3 regions of the Bacillus sp. 37MA genome follow, and region 3 is predicted to be linked to each of the others. Evidence: riboswitches for the same ligand, from Rfam matches in the RefSeq annotation. Region 3 holds a riboswitch; each other region holds the start of a gene.
The links. Region 3 has a riboswitch for cobalamin ahead of A3M5_RS0102365 (energy-coupling factor ABC transporter permease). Riboswitches for the same ligand answer to the same signal wherever they lie in the genome.
Positions count from the first base shown of each region.

Region 1 (4,239 bases), 3.2 Mb from region 3:
TAACCGCTTAAAAGGAAACTACAGACAATCGCTTTCAAAATGAAGCTTTTGTCTGCAGGCTAAAAGGTTCCTGCGAATGCAGGAACCTTTTTCATTAAACGCTGGCTTTTATTTGTTCACGCACTTCTTTTGCCGCTTCGACCATCACCTTTAAGGCAGCGATTGTTTCTTCTTCTTTACGTGTCTTCAGTCCACAATCCGGATTGACCCAAAATTGCTTCGGATCAAGTACGCGTAACGCACGACTGATGTTTTGAATTATTTCTTCTTTCATCGGCACCCGCGGACTGTGAATGTCATAGACACCAAGCCCGATTTCTTTATCATAATGGTAGCTTTCAAATGCGCTGATCAACTCGCCATGGCTTCTTGACGTTTCAATTGAAATAACGTCCGCATCCATCGCAGAAATGCTGTCAATGATCTTTTCAAAATCAGAATAGCACATATGCGTGTGAATTTGCGTGTCTGGCTCCACCGTTGAGACAGATAACTTAAATGCCTTGACCGCGTAATTAAGATACTCTTGCTCATTTCGTTTTTTCAACGGAAGCCCTTCTCGGATCGCCGGTTCATCCACTTGAATCATATGGATGCCCTGTGTTTCAAGTGCTTTTACTTCTTTCCGAAGAGCAAGCGCAATTTGATTCATCACGGTCGCCTTTGGCACATCTTCACGAACGAATGACCAGTTAAAAATCGTCACCGGCCCTGTCAGCATTCCTTTTACAGGACGGCTTGTCAAAGACTGTGCATATACGGTTTCTTTTACTGTCAGCTCATTAATAAAATCAACATCCCCGTAAATAACCGGCGGCTTTACACAACGCGAGCCGTACGACTGCACCCAGGCAAACTGTGTAAAATAAAAACCTTTCAGCTTTTCACCAAAAAATTCAACCATGTCCGTCCGTTCAAATTCACCGTGAACGAGAACATCGAGATCCAGCTTTTCTTGAATGTCAATCCACTTTTTCATTTCCTGTTTGATAAACGACGCATAATCAGCTGCTGATAGTTCATTTTTACGCCATTGCTGACGTTTTTTCCTTACTTCTGTTGTTTGTGGGAAACTTCCAATCGTCGTTGTCGGTAATAAAGGCAGCTGGAACTTTTCACGCTGTAATACTTGTCGTTCAGCAAATGGACGTGACCTGTCTCCTGTATCAAGTTCCGCTTGCTTCACTTCTTTTTGAACGTGAACACTATCTCTTCCTGGAATAACAGGTGCTACATAATTCAGCAATTCTTTTTCACGAAGCGCTGATTGCAATAATTGAAGTTCATCCAGCTTTTCGTTCGCAAACGCGAGTCCCTCTTTTAGAAATTCAGGCATTTTCGCTTCCGATTCTGTCGTAACCGGCACGTGCAAAAGGCTGCATGATGGCTGTATGATTAGACGTTCTTCACTCGTATGGGCTGTAAGTGATTTTAGCAGCTCCCACTGTTCACGCACATCCGCTCTCCAAATATTTCGTCCGTTAATCACACCGGCAAAAAGAACTTTTTCTTCCGGAAACCCCTTTTCTTCAATGCTTGATGCATTTTCTCCCCGATCATGAACAAAATCAAGCCCGAACCCGTCAACTGGAAGTGACGTGACAAACGTGTAGTCATCGATTGAATCAAAATACGTCTGAATAAGAAGGCGACTCGTTCCTTTCGCTTTTGAAAGAGCATCGTATACATTTGTAACAATTTCTTTTTCTTCTTCTGTCAGCGTGAATTGTAGCGATGGATCGTCAATTTGAATCCAATCAGCACCTGCTTCACTTAACTCACGAATGACCGTTTCATAATGCGGCAGCAGCGCATAAACAGTGGATCCAAATTCTTCTGGCGTATAGCCCTTTCCTAGCTTCACAAATGTGAACGGGCTAATGACCACAGGCTTCCCTGTAATACCCGCTTCATTTTTTGCTTCTAAAAACAGGTCAAGCGGACGATTATGCACAAGCAATGGCGTGCATTTGTTTAATTCCGGAACGATATAGTGATAGTTTGTATTAAACCATTTGGTCATTTCCATAGCTACAGCTTGTTTTGACCCGCGTGCCATTTGAAAATATAGATCAAGCGATACACTGCCTCCATCGTATTCAAAACGTTCCGGTACAAGGCCAAACATCGAAGCCGTATCAAGGACATGATCATAAAAACTAAAGTCTCCGACCGGAATCATGTCGATTCCTTTTTCTTTCTGGATGCGTAAATAGCCAAGGCGAAGTTCTTTCATTTCCTGCAAAAAATCCGTTTGTTTCGTTTCACCGGACCAGTATTTTTCAATAGACCGTTTCCATTCTCTTTTTTCTCCAATGCGCGGGTATCCCGATACTGACGTTAAATAACTGTTCATTTTCTTCACTCCTGTAAGATGATTTCCCTCAAATTATGGTGATTTCCATAAAAAAGCTCTCTTTCTGTAACAGAAAGAGAGCAGAATATAAATCAACCGGGATTGAGATCATCATACATCGCGGCATTCATCATTTTCGACCACTCCTCTCTATAACGCGTAGAGCATAAAAAGTGCGTACATATGGCAGGTCTCCTGACTCTGGTTCAGCGTTTTTCATTCCTTCCCATTTCAAATGAAACAGTGGTTTTATGAAAAACTCCCCATTACAGTGGCGCGACCGTACCGGACTTTCACCGGACTTCCCTTTTAAGAAATGCTGAACTGCTGCATTTCACCATATGCTTGTATTAAATTAAAAAACTTCCTACTCGAAAACAGGAAGTTTATTTCATCATAAACCTCTCATTTCCCAAAGCGATCATGCTTTGCTGGAATTAGCACCTTTCATTTCTGATGGTTGCCGGGCTTCATAGGGCCAGTCCCTCCGCCGCTCTTTATAAGAGTATATATTCTTTTTAATGATTACGAAGATTCTATCATGCACTTTTTTTTGTGTCAACTTTATTCGACATCTTTCTCTGGTAGTCCCCAGACAGAAACGCCGCCTGCATTAACCGGGAATGTTGCCCAGCCACCTTCATCAATTTCAATAATGTCTTCACGCGTTTTCACGAAATCAACCCATTTTTCTCCGGCACGTTCTTCACCGACAAACATTCTTTTTTGACCGCCTTCCTCGCTGTTATTAATGACAACAGCGCAGCCTGAACGTTCGATTTCTTCAACGCCGCGCCGCACCCAGCCGATTGTATTTGGATGGTCAAAATAGTCTTCTTGATCCCCATATGCTTTATGTAATCGACTATATAATAATGGATCGATCGCTTCTTTTTTACCTTTGATCGGTTTCTCGCCGCCAATACCATAGTAATCCCCATAAAATACACATGGGTAGCCATCTTTACGAAGCAGTGTCAGTGCATAAGCGCTTTGTTTAAACCAGTCGGCTAAAAAGGATTCCAACGATTCATTCGGCTGCGTATCATGGTTATCAACGAATGTGACCGCGTTTTGAGGATAGGTTTCAACGATCGTTCCCTTGAATATTTCCCGCAAATCATACTTAGCACCTTGCTGTGAGGCACCGTATAGATTATATTTAAGCGGTACGTCAAACAAATGAATACGGCCGTCTGCTTCTTTAATCATATGTTCACAATCATCCAGTTCTGGTACCCAAAACTCGCCGACGAAAAAGAAATCCTTGCCTCGCTCATCCTGTACTTCTTTCGTAAATTGATCAATAAATTCATAATCAATATGTTTAATGGCATCCAAGCGGTAGCCGTCACAATTAAGCGTTTTAGCCATCCACTTACCCCATCGGATCATTTCTTCACGCACTTTCGGGTGGTTATAATCAATGTTCGCAAACATTAAGTAGTCATAATTGCCAAATTCATCATCGACATTTTCATTCCACTTTTTATGCTCGCCTTCAATGCGAAAAATACCGGTCCGGTCTTCTTTTGCATTATAATCCGTGCCGTTAAAATGTTCAAAAGTCCATTCAAAATCAGAATATTTGCCTTTTCGTCCGGGAAACGTAAATTTCGTCCAGCCTTCAATATCAAATGGCTTTTCTGAAATAATTTTTTTCCGGTCTTTCTGATCCACTTCAATGACTTTGAATGTTTCTTTGTCATCCGCACCTGCTTTATGGTTCATGACAACGTCGATGTACACAAGTATACCTTCATCGTGACATGCTTTAATTGCCTGTTCAAGCTCTTCTTTCCTTCCGTATTTCGTTGCAATTGTTCCTTTTTGATCAAATTCACCGAGATCATAAAAATCGTACACACCGTATCCGGTATCTT
Region 1 is NZ_KB889752.1:3,642,783-3,647,021, reverse strand. It holds gene A3M5_RS0120075 (DMT family transporter) at 1-11, shown strand, start outside; gene metE (5-methyltetrahydropteroyltriglutamate--homocysteine S-methyltransferase) at 95-2,356, opposite strand; cobalamin riboswitch at 2,525-2,713, opposite strand; SAM riboswitch class I at 2,759-2,862, opposite strand; gene A3M5_RS0120065 (alpha-amylase) at 2,921-4,239, opposite strand, start outside.
Region 1: it holds a riboswitch for cobalamin, as region 3 does, so the genes downstream of both, metE (5-methyltetrahydropteroyltriglutamate--homocysteine S-methyltransferase) here and A3M5_RS0102365 (energy-coupling factor ABC transporter permease) in region 3, are expected to answer to the same signal.

Region 2 (4,239 bases), 3.2 Mb from region 3:
GAGCGGTTAAATCAGCCATGATTAAAAATCCTGCACCGGTAATCATTGAAAGTGGCAGCAGGTGCCGGTGATCAGGCCCGATAAGAATACGGACAAAATGTGGAACGACAAGACCGACAAAACCGATCGTGCCAGACACTGCAACTGCCGCACCTGTTAAGACGGAACCCGCAATAAGAACCATCATTTTTTTTCGCTGAACATTCACACCGAGATATTTCGCTTTTTCTTCGCCAAATGACATCGCATTTAATTCTGGTGCCATATACATGAGAAGCAGCGCGCCGCCGATAAAAAATGGTGTCATAAGCTGCACATACGGCCACCCGCGCATTGAAACACTGCCAAGTAGCCAGTTGATAATCTGCCGCAGCTCTTCGCCAGTGAGCGCAATCATCAATGAAATAAACGAACCAAAAAACGAGCTGAAAATAATGCCTGTTAAAATAATCGTTTCAAGCTTCATTGACCGCTCAATCGTCTGCGCAAACAAAAGCACACAAAAGATCGTTAAAATAGCTGCTGCCACACTGACAACCGGCAGCGTAAATCCGCCGAGAAATGGAATCGAGACATGAAAAAACAGCACAAGCACCGCACCAACTGATGCCCCAGAAGAAACACCAAGTGTATACGGATCAGCCAGCGGATTACGGAGCAATCCTTGAAAAGCGGCTCCCGCAATCGCCAGTGAAGCCCCAATTAAACCAGCAAGCACCACACGAGGGAACCGGATTTTCCAGACGATATTGTCAATGGATGCGTCCATTGACAGCCCCGTTCCGAATAAATGATGCGCTAAAATCGCAGCAATGTGTCGAAACGGGACATGTATCGTTCCAACTGCCGTTCCTATAAAGATGGCTCCAATGAGAAACAACAATGCAAAAGCGTACGCCGTTTTTTTATTGGGCAAAAACGTCCGGGTAGACCGCTTCCGCAATAGATTCAGCTCCTTCTGCAAGACGAGGGCCTGTCCGGCTCGTAATATCCGCATTCACTTCAATGACTTCTTTATTTTTCACTGCATTCACGTTATCCCAGCCTTCGCGCGTCAACACGCCATCAACCGCGTTTTCCACATAAGAGCCGTAATTCAGTAAAATAACATCTGGATTTTTTTCAATTACCGCTTCTTCCGTTACTTGCGGCCATCCTTCTTGATCTGCCATTGTGTTTTCAACGTTGATCAGCTCAAAAATTTCATTTAGATATGTGCCTTTTCCCGCTGTATAAAGTGTTGGATCAACTTCAAAAAAGACACTTTTCACGTCTTCTTCTTTAATAGAAGCGGCTTTTTCTTCAAGCGCCGCAAAATCCGCTTTTAATTCTTTTACTTCCGTTTCAGCTTCTGCTGCTGTCCCGGTTGCTTCTCCAATTAATTCAAACGAATTGTACATTTCAGCGATGCTATCCGCGTTATTAATGACAAGGACATCGATGCCTGCCTCGCGAAGCTGCTGAACACCTGTTTCAGAAGCGGCACCGGCAGAATCATGCGCCAAAACAAGATCCGGCTCAAGGCTAATAATTTTTTCGACGTTAAACTCCATGCCGCCGACTTTTTCTTTCGTTTGTACATCTTCCGGATATGTATCATTATCCGATACACCAACGATTTCTTCACCAAGACCTAATTCGTACACGATCTCCGTATTGCTTGGTGCTAATGTGACAATGCGTTTTGGTGCCGCTTCAATTTCGACTTCATTACCGTCCGCCCCTGTTACTATAACAGGAAATCCAGCTGTTTCTTCTGTCTTTGTTTCCGTATTTTCTTTAGTAGGTGCCTCTTCTTCCGCACCGCAGCCTGCAAGCAATGCCGCTGATATTCCTAATGCCAGCCATGATTTTTTCATCAATAATTCCCCCTTTTTTCGGAAAATAAAAAACACCTCTACGTGATAGAGGTGTATGAAAGACAGTCAGACCCGTCCGTCACACCACCTATCCGCGCAGGTTGTCGGTGCATCGTTCCAAGGCAGGTCTCCTGGCTCATAGTCATCGTAAAAAACGTCTTCCCGTGTGTTTACACAGTGACATCGTGTCTTTTACTCCCATTTACAGTGGCGGGGACCGCGCTGGAATTTCACCAGCTTCCCTTTTAAGAAACCGCTATTCGCAGCTTCACCCAGATACGTTCATATGTATGTTTTCCGTCATGTTTCATTATACATGAAAAAAGAGAAAGGTTATTTTTTCAGAAAATTCAGCTTTATATAAAAATTATATGTTTATTATCTATGAAAAAGTGGAACATGTTTAGTAACGATAAAGAATGGAGGCGTTTATAGTGGGTCCCTTAACAGTAATTATTCTTTTTCTGATTATTATGGTCGTTGGATTCTTTTTCGTTTATTTTCTCCGTGACTCATTTGATTTCAGTGACTCGAACCGGATTGATAAATTTCCGGACAATAATGACAGCTATTTCAACCAAGATTCATCATATGAACAAAAATTGTAATGTGACCGCCTGTCTATTATGGACAGGTTTTTTTATTTGAAAGGAACAGAACATACTCTTAAAATTATTTTCCTATCCTGTTTCTACATCCAATATTATGGGAAAAGAAAAGAAAACAAATTTTTTGCAGGGGGAAACAGGATGAAACAAGTCATTGGGTTATTTGACAGTGAAATTGACGTCATTCGTAAAATAGAAGATTTGAAAGTGGAAGGTTTCGATCCGGCGCAAATGACAGTTCTTACGAAAGATGCGGATATTTATTTGACGATTCAAAACCGGACAAAAGCAAGCGTCGAAACAGCCGGTCCATCGATGAAAGAGAAAATAAAATCGATGTTTTTACGGGAAAAACCGGTGAAAGATTCATTAATTAAATTTGGGTTATCTGAAGAAGACGCAGAGAACTATCACAGGGAGTTCGCAAAAGAAAAAGTGCTGCTCGTCATAGACGAACAGCCTCCCGGTACCGTATAAATAATGCTTTTACGGCCGCCCCTTCTGCACCTGGAAATGTTGTATTTCCGAGTGCAGACAACGGCACAATTTCTTGAATAGAATTCGTGACAAATGCTTCATCAGCTGCATAAACATCTTCCGGATGGTACAATCCTTCTTCTACATTCATACCGGCTTCCCGCGCTATTTTCATGACAAATCGCCGTGTCACACCGGCCAGGATACCAGTCTCACGCGCTGGTGTATATAGCGTGTTTTGTTGCGTCCAAAAAATATTCGACACAACCCCTTCTGCTATATAACCGTTTTCCGTCAAAAATATCCCTTCAACTTTAGGATCATTTCCAACCTCACGCTTACCAAACATATTATTTAAATAATGATGCGACTTCAGACGATAACGGCCTTCTGGACTGTTCCGGCGCAGTGTTAACCATTCACCTTTTTTTTCAGCAAGAGATTCTGTCCCAGTAAGTGGTTTTTGAAAGACGATCATATTCGGATTTCGATAGGGCGTTGTCTGTAACCCAACTTCACCGTCACCCGCTGAAACGTTCAATCGAATATAAGCATTTTCCCATCCATTGGCGTCAAAAAGCATCGATAATATTTTTTCAACATTGCTTCGATTCAATTGCAGATCAATATTTAATTCCGTCAAGCTTTCATTCAGCCGGATAAGATGTTCATCCAATAAAAACGGTCTGCCATTATATGTACGGAACGTTTCAAAAACACCGATTCCGTATAAAAAGCCGTGATCATACGGAGAAATACGGACATCTTCGTTTTTAATGATTTCCCCATTTACGTACGTGTACATAACGCGCCTCCATATGTGGATATGAAATTTTGCAGCATCTCTTTCCCGCATTCGGTCATGATTGATTCGGGGTGAAACTGAACGGCTTCAACGGCAAATTCTTTATGACGGATCGCCATAATTTCACCTTCTTCCGTCCATGCAGATACGTCGAAGCAATCCGGTAACGTTTCTTTTTTGACTATGAGCGAATGATAGCGCGTCGCCCGAAATGGGTTTGGTAAATTTTTAAATACTGTTTGGCCGTCATGAAAAACGGGAGACGTTTTCCCGTGCATAAGCCGTTCCGCGCGAATGACATCACCGCCGAACGCCTGCGCAATCGACTGCTGACCAAGACAAACGCCAAACAACGGAATCTTGCCGGCGAATTTCTCAACCGCTTCCATGCTGATGCCCGCCTCGTCTGGCGTGCATGGTCCAGGAGATATCATAACAAAATCCGGATTCATGCCGGCAATTTGATCGGTTGTCACTTCATCATTGCGAC
Region 2 is NZ_KB889752.1:3,676,618-3,680,856, reverse strand. It holds gene A3M5_RS0120235 (FecCD family ABC transporter permease) at 1-943, opposite strand, end outside; gene A3M5_RS0120230 (ABC transporter substrate-binding protein) at 906-1,859, opposite strand; cobalamin riboswitch at 1,964-2,150, opposite strand; gene A3M5_RS25595 (hypothetical protein) at 2,294-2,467, shown strand; gene A3M5_RS0120220 (YflT domain-containing protein) at 2,609-2,944, shown strand; gene pabC (aminodeoxychorismate lyase) at 2,913-3,749, opposite strand; gene pabA (aminodeoxychorismate/anthranilate synthase component II) at 3,734-4,239, opposite strand, start outside.
Region 2: it holds a riboswitch for cobalamin, as region 3 does, so the genes downstream of both, A3M5_RS0120230 (ABC transporter substrate-binding protein) here and A3M5_RS0102365 (energy-coupling factor ABC transporter permease) in region 3, are expected to answer to the same signal.

Region 3 (4,239 bases):
AAATGGCGGAAACGTTTAACGATATGATGGAGCAGTTGGAAAAAAACTATGTGAAGCAGGAAACGTTTGTACAAAATGCGTCGCATGAATTGAAGACTCCGCTAACGGTCGTTGAATCGTATGCGAATTTGTTAAAGCGACGCGGGAAAGACCGGCCAGATTTATTTGATGAATCTGTTGAAGCAATTCATGAAGAAGCGGTGCGGATGAAAGAGTTGACGCAGCAACTATTAACGCTTGCGCGGAGCAATGAATCATGGAATATTCAAAAAGAGTCTGTACACGTGGCGTCATTTGTAAAGGAGGCCGCGGAAGCGTTTGAAAAAGCGTATGATCGACGTATTGATGTGGGGGTACATGCACCCTTTACGATCATTACTGATCGTTCGAAGTTACGCCAAATTTTATATATTTTTCTCGATAACGCCCGTAAATATTCAGATGACGAAATACATCTTCTCGTTGAAAAAAATGAAATTCATGTCATCGACAAAGGGATCGGCATTCCATCTAGTGACATCGATAAAATTTTCGACCGTTTTTATCGAGTCGATAAAGCGCGTTCGCGTAAAACGAGGGGATTCGGTCTTGGACTGTCGCTGGCTAAAGATATAGCGGTTGCGATCGGAGCAGATGTAAAAATAGAAAGTGAAGAAGGAAAAGGGACGACTGCAATCATCACTCTCAGCGATATCTCAGAATACCGGGCTACAATGAATGAAAAAACGGAGTGAAGAGAAATGAAAAAAGTTTGGATCACAATCGTTGTCTTAACAGCAGCTACGGCTCTTTTCTTCTTATATCAAACTGTTCAGACACCGGACGTTACGATGGCAGATGCGGGTGAGCAGCTGGCCGAGAGGTATAGCGGCACGGTGACAAAATCAGCCGAGCGGAACGGGCAGTATGTGTATACGATTGAGGTGGCGGAAGGTGAATATGAGGTGATTGTCGACAGTGAGACGGGTGAGCTGCAGGAAATGACCCGTATGTTAGAGCCAGCGATTGAAGAACAGTATGTACATAGAGAAGAAACAGCTCCGGTGAAGGAATCAGGACCGTTGACAGAAGCGGAAGCGGGAGAGATTGCGCTCGGTGAAGTGCCAGGTATTATCGACGAAATTGAAATGGGCGACGACGACGAAGCTGGTTCGTTTATTGTCGATATTGATCTTGCAAACGGTGACGAGGCAACCGTGCAGGTGAATGCTATTTCAGGTGAGATTATGTCCATTTCATGGGATGATTAATGTCTCTCATCAAACTCTCATTTTTCTACCCTTATTTTCTCATCTTGCGCGGCTATGATAGAAGCAAGATCAAAAAACAAGGAGGAAAACAACATGAAAAAACGTACAATGACAGGCGGATTATTAGCAATAGGACTTATTGGTGGAGGGGCTGTGTGGGGTGTTCAAACAGATAAAAGTCAAGCAGAAGTGCCGAGTGTGGATGTGAAATTGACGATGGAAGAAGCGAAGGCGATCGCGGAAAAAGAAACGAAAGCGGTCGTCAAAAGCATTGAACTTGAGCGCGAATGGAATGGAATCGTGTATGAAGTAGATACAGATAGCGAGGATATCGACATTGACGGCAACACGGGGGAAATTTTGAAAACAGAACGTGATGATCATGACGACAATGACGATTTTGACGACAATAACGAGGCGGTGAACGTAACGGTTACACAAGAAGAAGCGATTGCGGCTGCGAAGAAAAAAGTAAAAGGTAACGTAACGAATGTCGAGCTTGACGACGGCCGTTATGAAATTGAGATTCGTAACGGCAAAACAGAAACGGACGTGTATGTACACGGTGCAACCGGTGAAGTAACAGTCGGCGAAACTGATACAGATGATTAAATTGAAAAAGCGCGATACTTTGGCGCTTTTTTTACCTGGTTTATGAACGACTAATCAGTTTTTTACTGAAATACTTAATTTTCCCTTGTCAAAATAGTGGGTTTCCTGCTATTCTTGATTACAATAACAAAACTAAATATGAAACATTGAAAGTGCCCGGAGTTTGAACGTCCGGGATAATAGGGAAATCGGTGTGAATCCGATGCAGCCCCCGCTACTGTAAGCGCGATGAAATTGTCCATATCCACTGGTGAATACACCGGGAAGGGGGACAAAAGTAAAAGGACCGCAAGCCAGGAGACCTGCTTTTAATGCCTAAACATTATTCTTCGGTGGGAAGAACGGGATGAATGCGTATAAAGTATGCCTTTTTTGCGATTTTCTGCCCCCGCTTCCATTGAAGAAGCGGGGGCTTTTTGCGTTTCCAAAAAAAGGAGTGATTGACATACGTCAACATAGAAATTAACCGAAATGAATCGGCACGTTCTTATTTGCGATGGTTCGACATGCATGAGAAGAGTTGGCAAAGAAGTGATATTGTGCACATTATCCGACGCCACATCATAATGAAATCAACACGTGCACAACTGAATTGACCGCCTTAACCGGTGTGTGGCTTCCAGAGGGCTTATCAGTCTGAAGAGCGGTCCGGAGCAAAACGGGATAGCTGTTTAACCTTTAATACGGTGACCGGATATACACATTTATTTTCCATCCAACAAAGAATTTGCTGCTGCTTTTGTCGCTGCAGCCCGTTCAATTAATCGAAAAGAGGCTACTGTATGAATAAATTAATCATTTTATTGCTTGCTGTCTTTTTCTGGCTAAATTCTTACACAGAACCGGCAGCGATGCACATTATGGAAGGGTTTTTGCCCATAGGATGGGCTGTTTTCTGGTGGATCGTGACCATACCATTTTTTTTATGGGGATTAAAAACATTAAAAAAAGCTGTTGATGAAAACCCGGAAGCGAAGCTTATGATCGGTTTTGCTGGCGCTTTTGCGTTTGTTTTATCCGCGTTAAAAATTCCTTCTGTGACCGGCAGTAGTTCGCATCCGGTCGGGACAGCACTTGGCACGATGATGTTTGGACCAGCAGCAATGACCGTACTAGGTACGATTGTTCTGCTATTTCAGGCTCTTTTGCTTGCGCATGGCGGCATTACAACGCTCGGTGCGAATGCTTTTTCAATGGCGGTTGCCGGTCCATTTGCGGCGTATGCCGTGTACCGTATGTTGAAAAAAGCCGGAATGAAAGCGGGAACGAATGCTTTTTTCACGGCCTTTGCGGCAAATATCGTTACCTATACAGTTACGTCTTTGCAACTGGCACTTGCTTTTCCATCTGAAACGGGCGGAGTATATGCATCATTTCTTGAATTTGCGGGCATTTTCGCCGTGACACAAGTATCGCTTGCCGTGTGTGAAGGATTGCTGACAGCCGCTGCCGTTAATTGGTTAGAGAAGCACCGTACATCGCTGAAAGGGGTTCATTTCTCATGAAAAAAAACATCACCTTATTTTTGTTAGCCGCGGCAATTGCTATCATTCCGCTTTTTATGTGGCAGGACAGTGAATTTGGCGGAGCAGACGGTCTCGCAGAAGAAAAAATCACGGCTATTCAAACGGATTATAAACCGTGGGCCTCACCCATTTTTGAACCACCAGGCGGTGAAACGGAGGGTCTTCTTTTTTCATTGCAGGCTGCCATTGGCGCTGGCGTAATCGGATACGTAATTGGGACGATCCGCACACGTTCGAAAAGAGAGAAATCATGAATGTACTCAACCGCGCGGCATATAACAGTCGTTTCGCTCGCATTCACCCTGCTGAAAAGGCGGCTATCTGTTTACCGCTGCTGTTTCTTTCTTTAATATGGCGAGAACCAGCTGCAACGTTTTTGGTTGTGATCATGGCTTCCATATTTGTTTTTTTGGGCGGTGTATCACTCATTTTATATATTCGACTTTTACTGGCGCCGGCTGCGTTTATTTTAGCCGGCGTTTTGCCAATTGCTTTTTCTTTTGAAGGCTGGTTATCTATATACGCAAATAAAGAGTCCATACAAGAAGCTGTGACAACAGCCTGTGCGGCGTTTGCTGGAGCGGCATCTCTCTACGCATTTATTTTGACAACGCCGTTTACACAAATCATCTGGTTGATGAATGTGTGTAAACTGCCGTCATTATTTATTGAAATTGTGGCACTCGTCTATCGCTTTATTTTTCAATTATGGGAAAAAAAGAGTGAGGTGATAATGGCACAGACACTGCGCTCCGGACGCCCGGGTATTCAAATGGCTGCGAGAGCCGCCGTTCATATCTTTACATCAACATTAATGGAAATGAATGAGAGGCAGCATGCTGTCGATTTAC
Region 3 is NZ_KB889752.1:436,130-440,368, forward strand. It holds gene A3M5_RS0102350 (sensor histidine kinase) at 1-734, shown strand, start outside; gene A3M5_RS23580 (PepSY domain-containing protein) at 741-1,250, shown strand; gene A3M5_RS0102360 (PepSY domain-containing protein) at 1,344-1,862, shown strand; cobalamin riboswitch at 1,996-2,186, shown strand; gene A3M5_RS0102365 (energy-coupling factor ABC transporter permease) at 2,645-3,367, shown strand; gene A3M5_RS0102370 (energy-coupling factor ABC transporter substrate-binding protein) at 3,364-3,642, shown strand; gene A3M5_RS23585 (energy-coupling factor transporter transmembrane component T family protein) at 3,639-4,239, shown strand, end outside.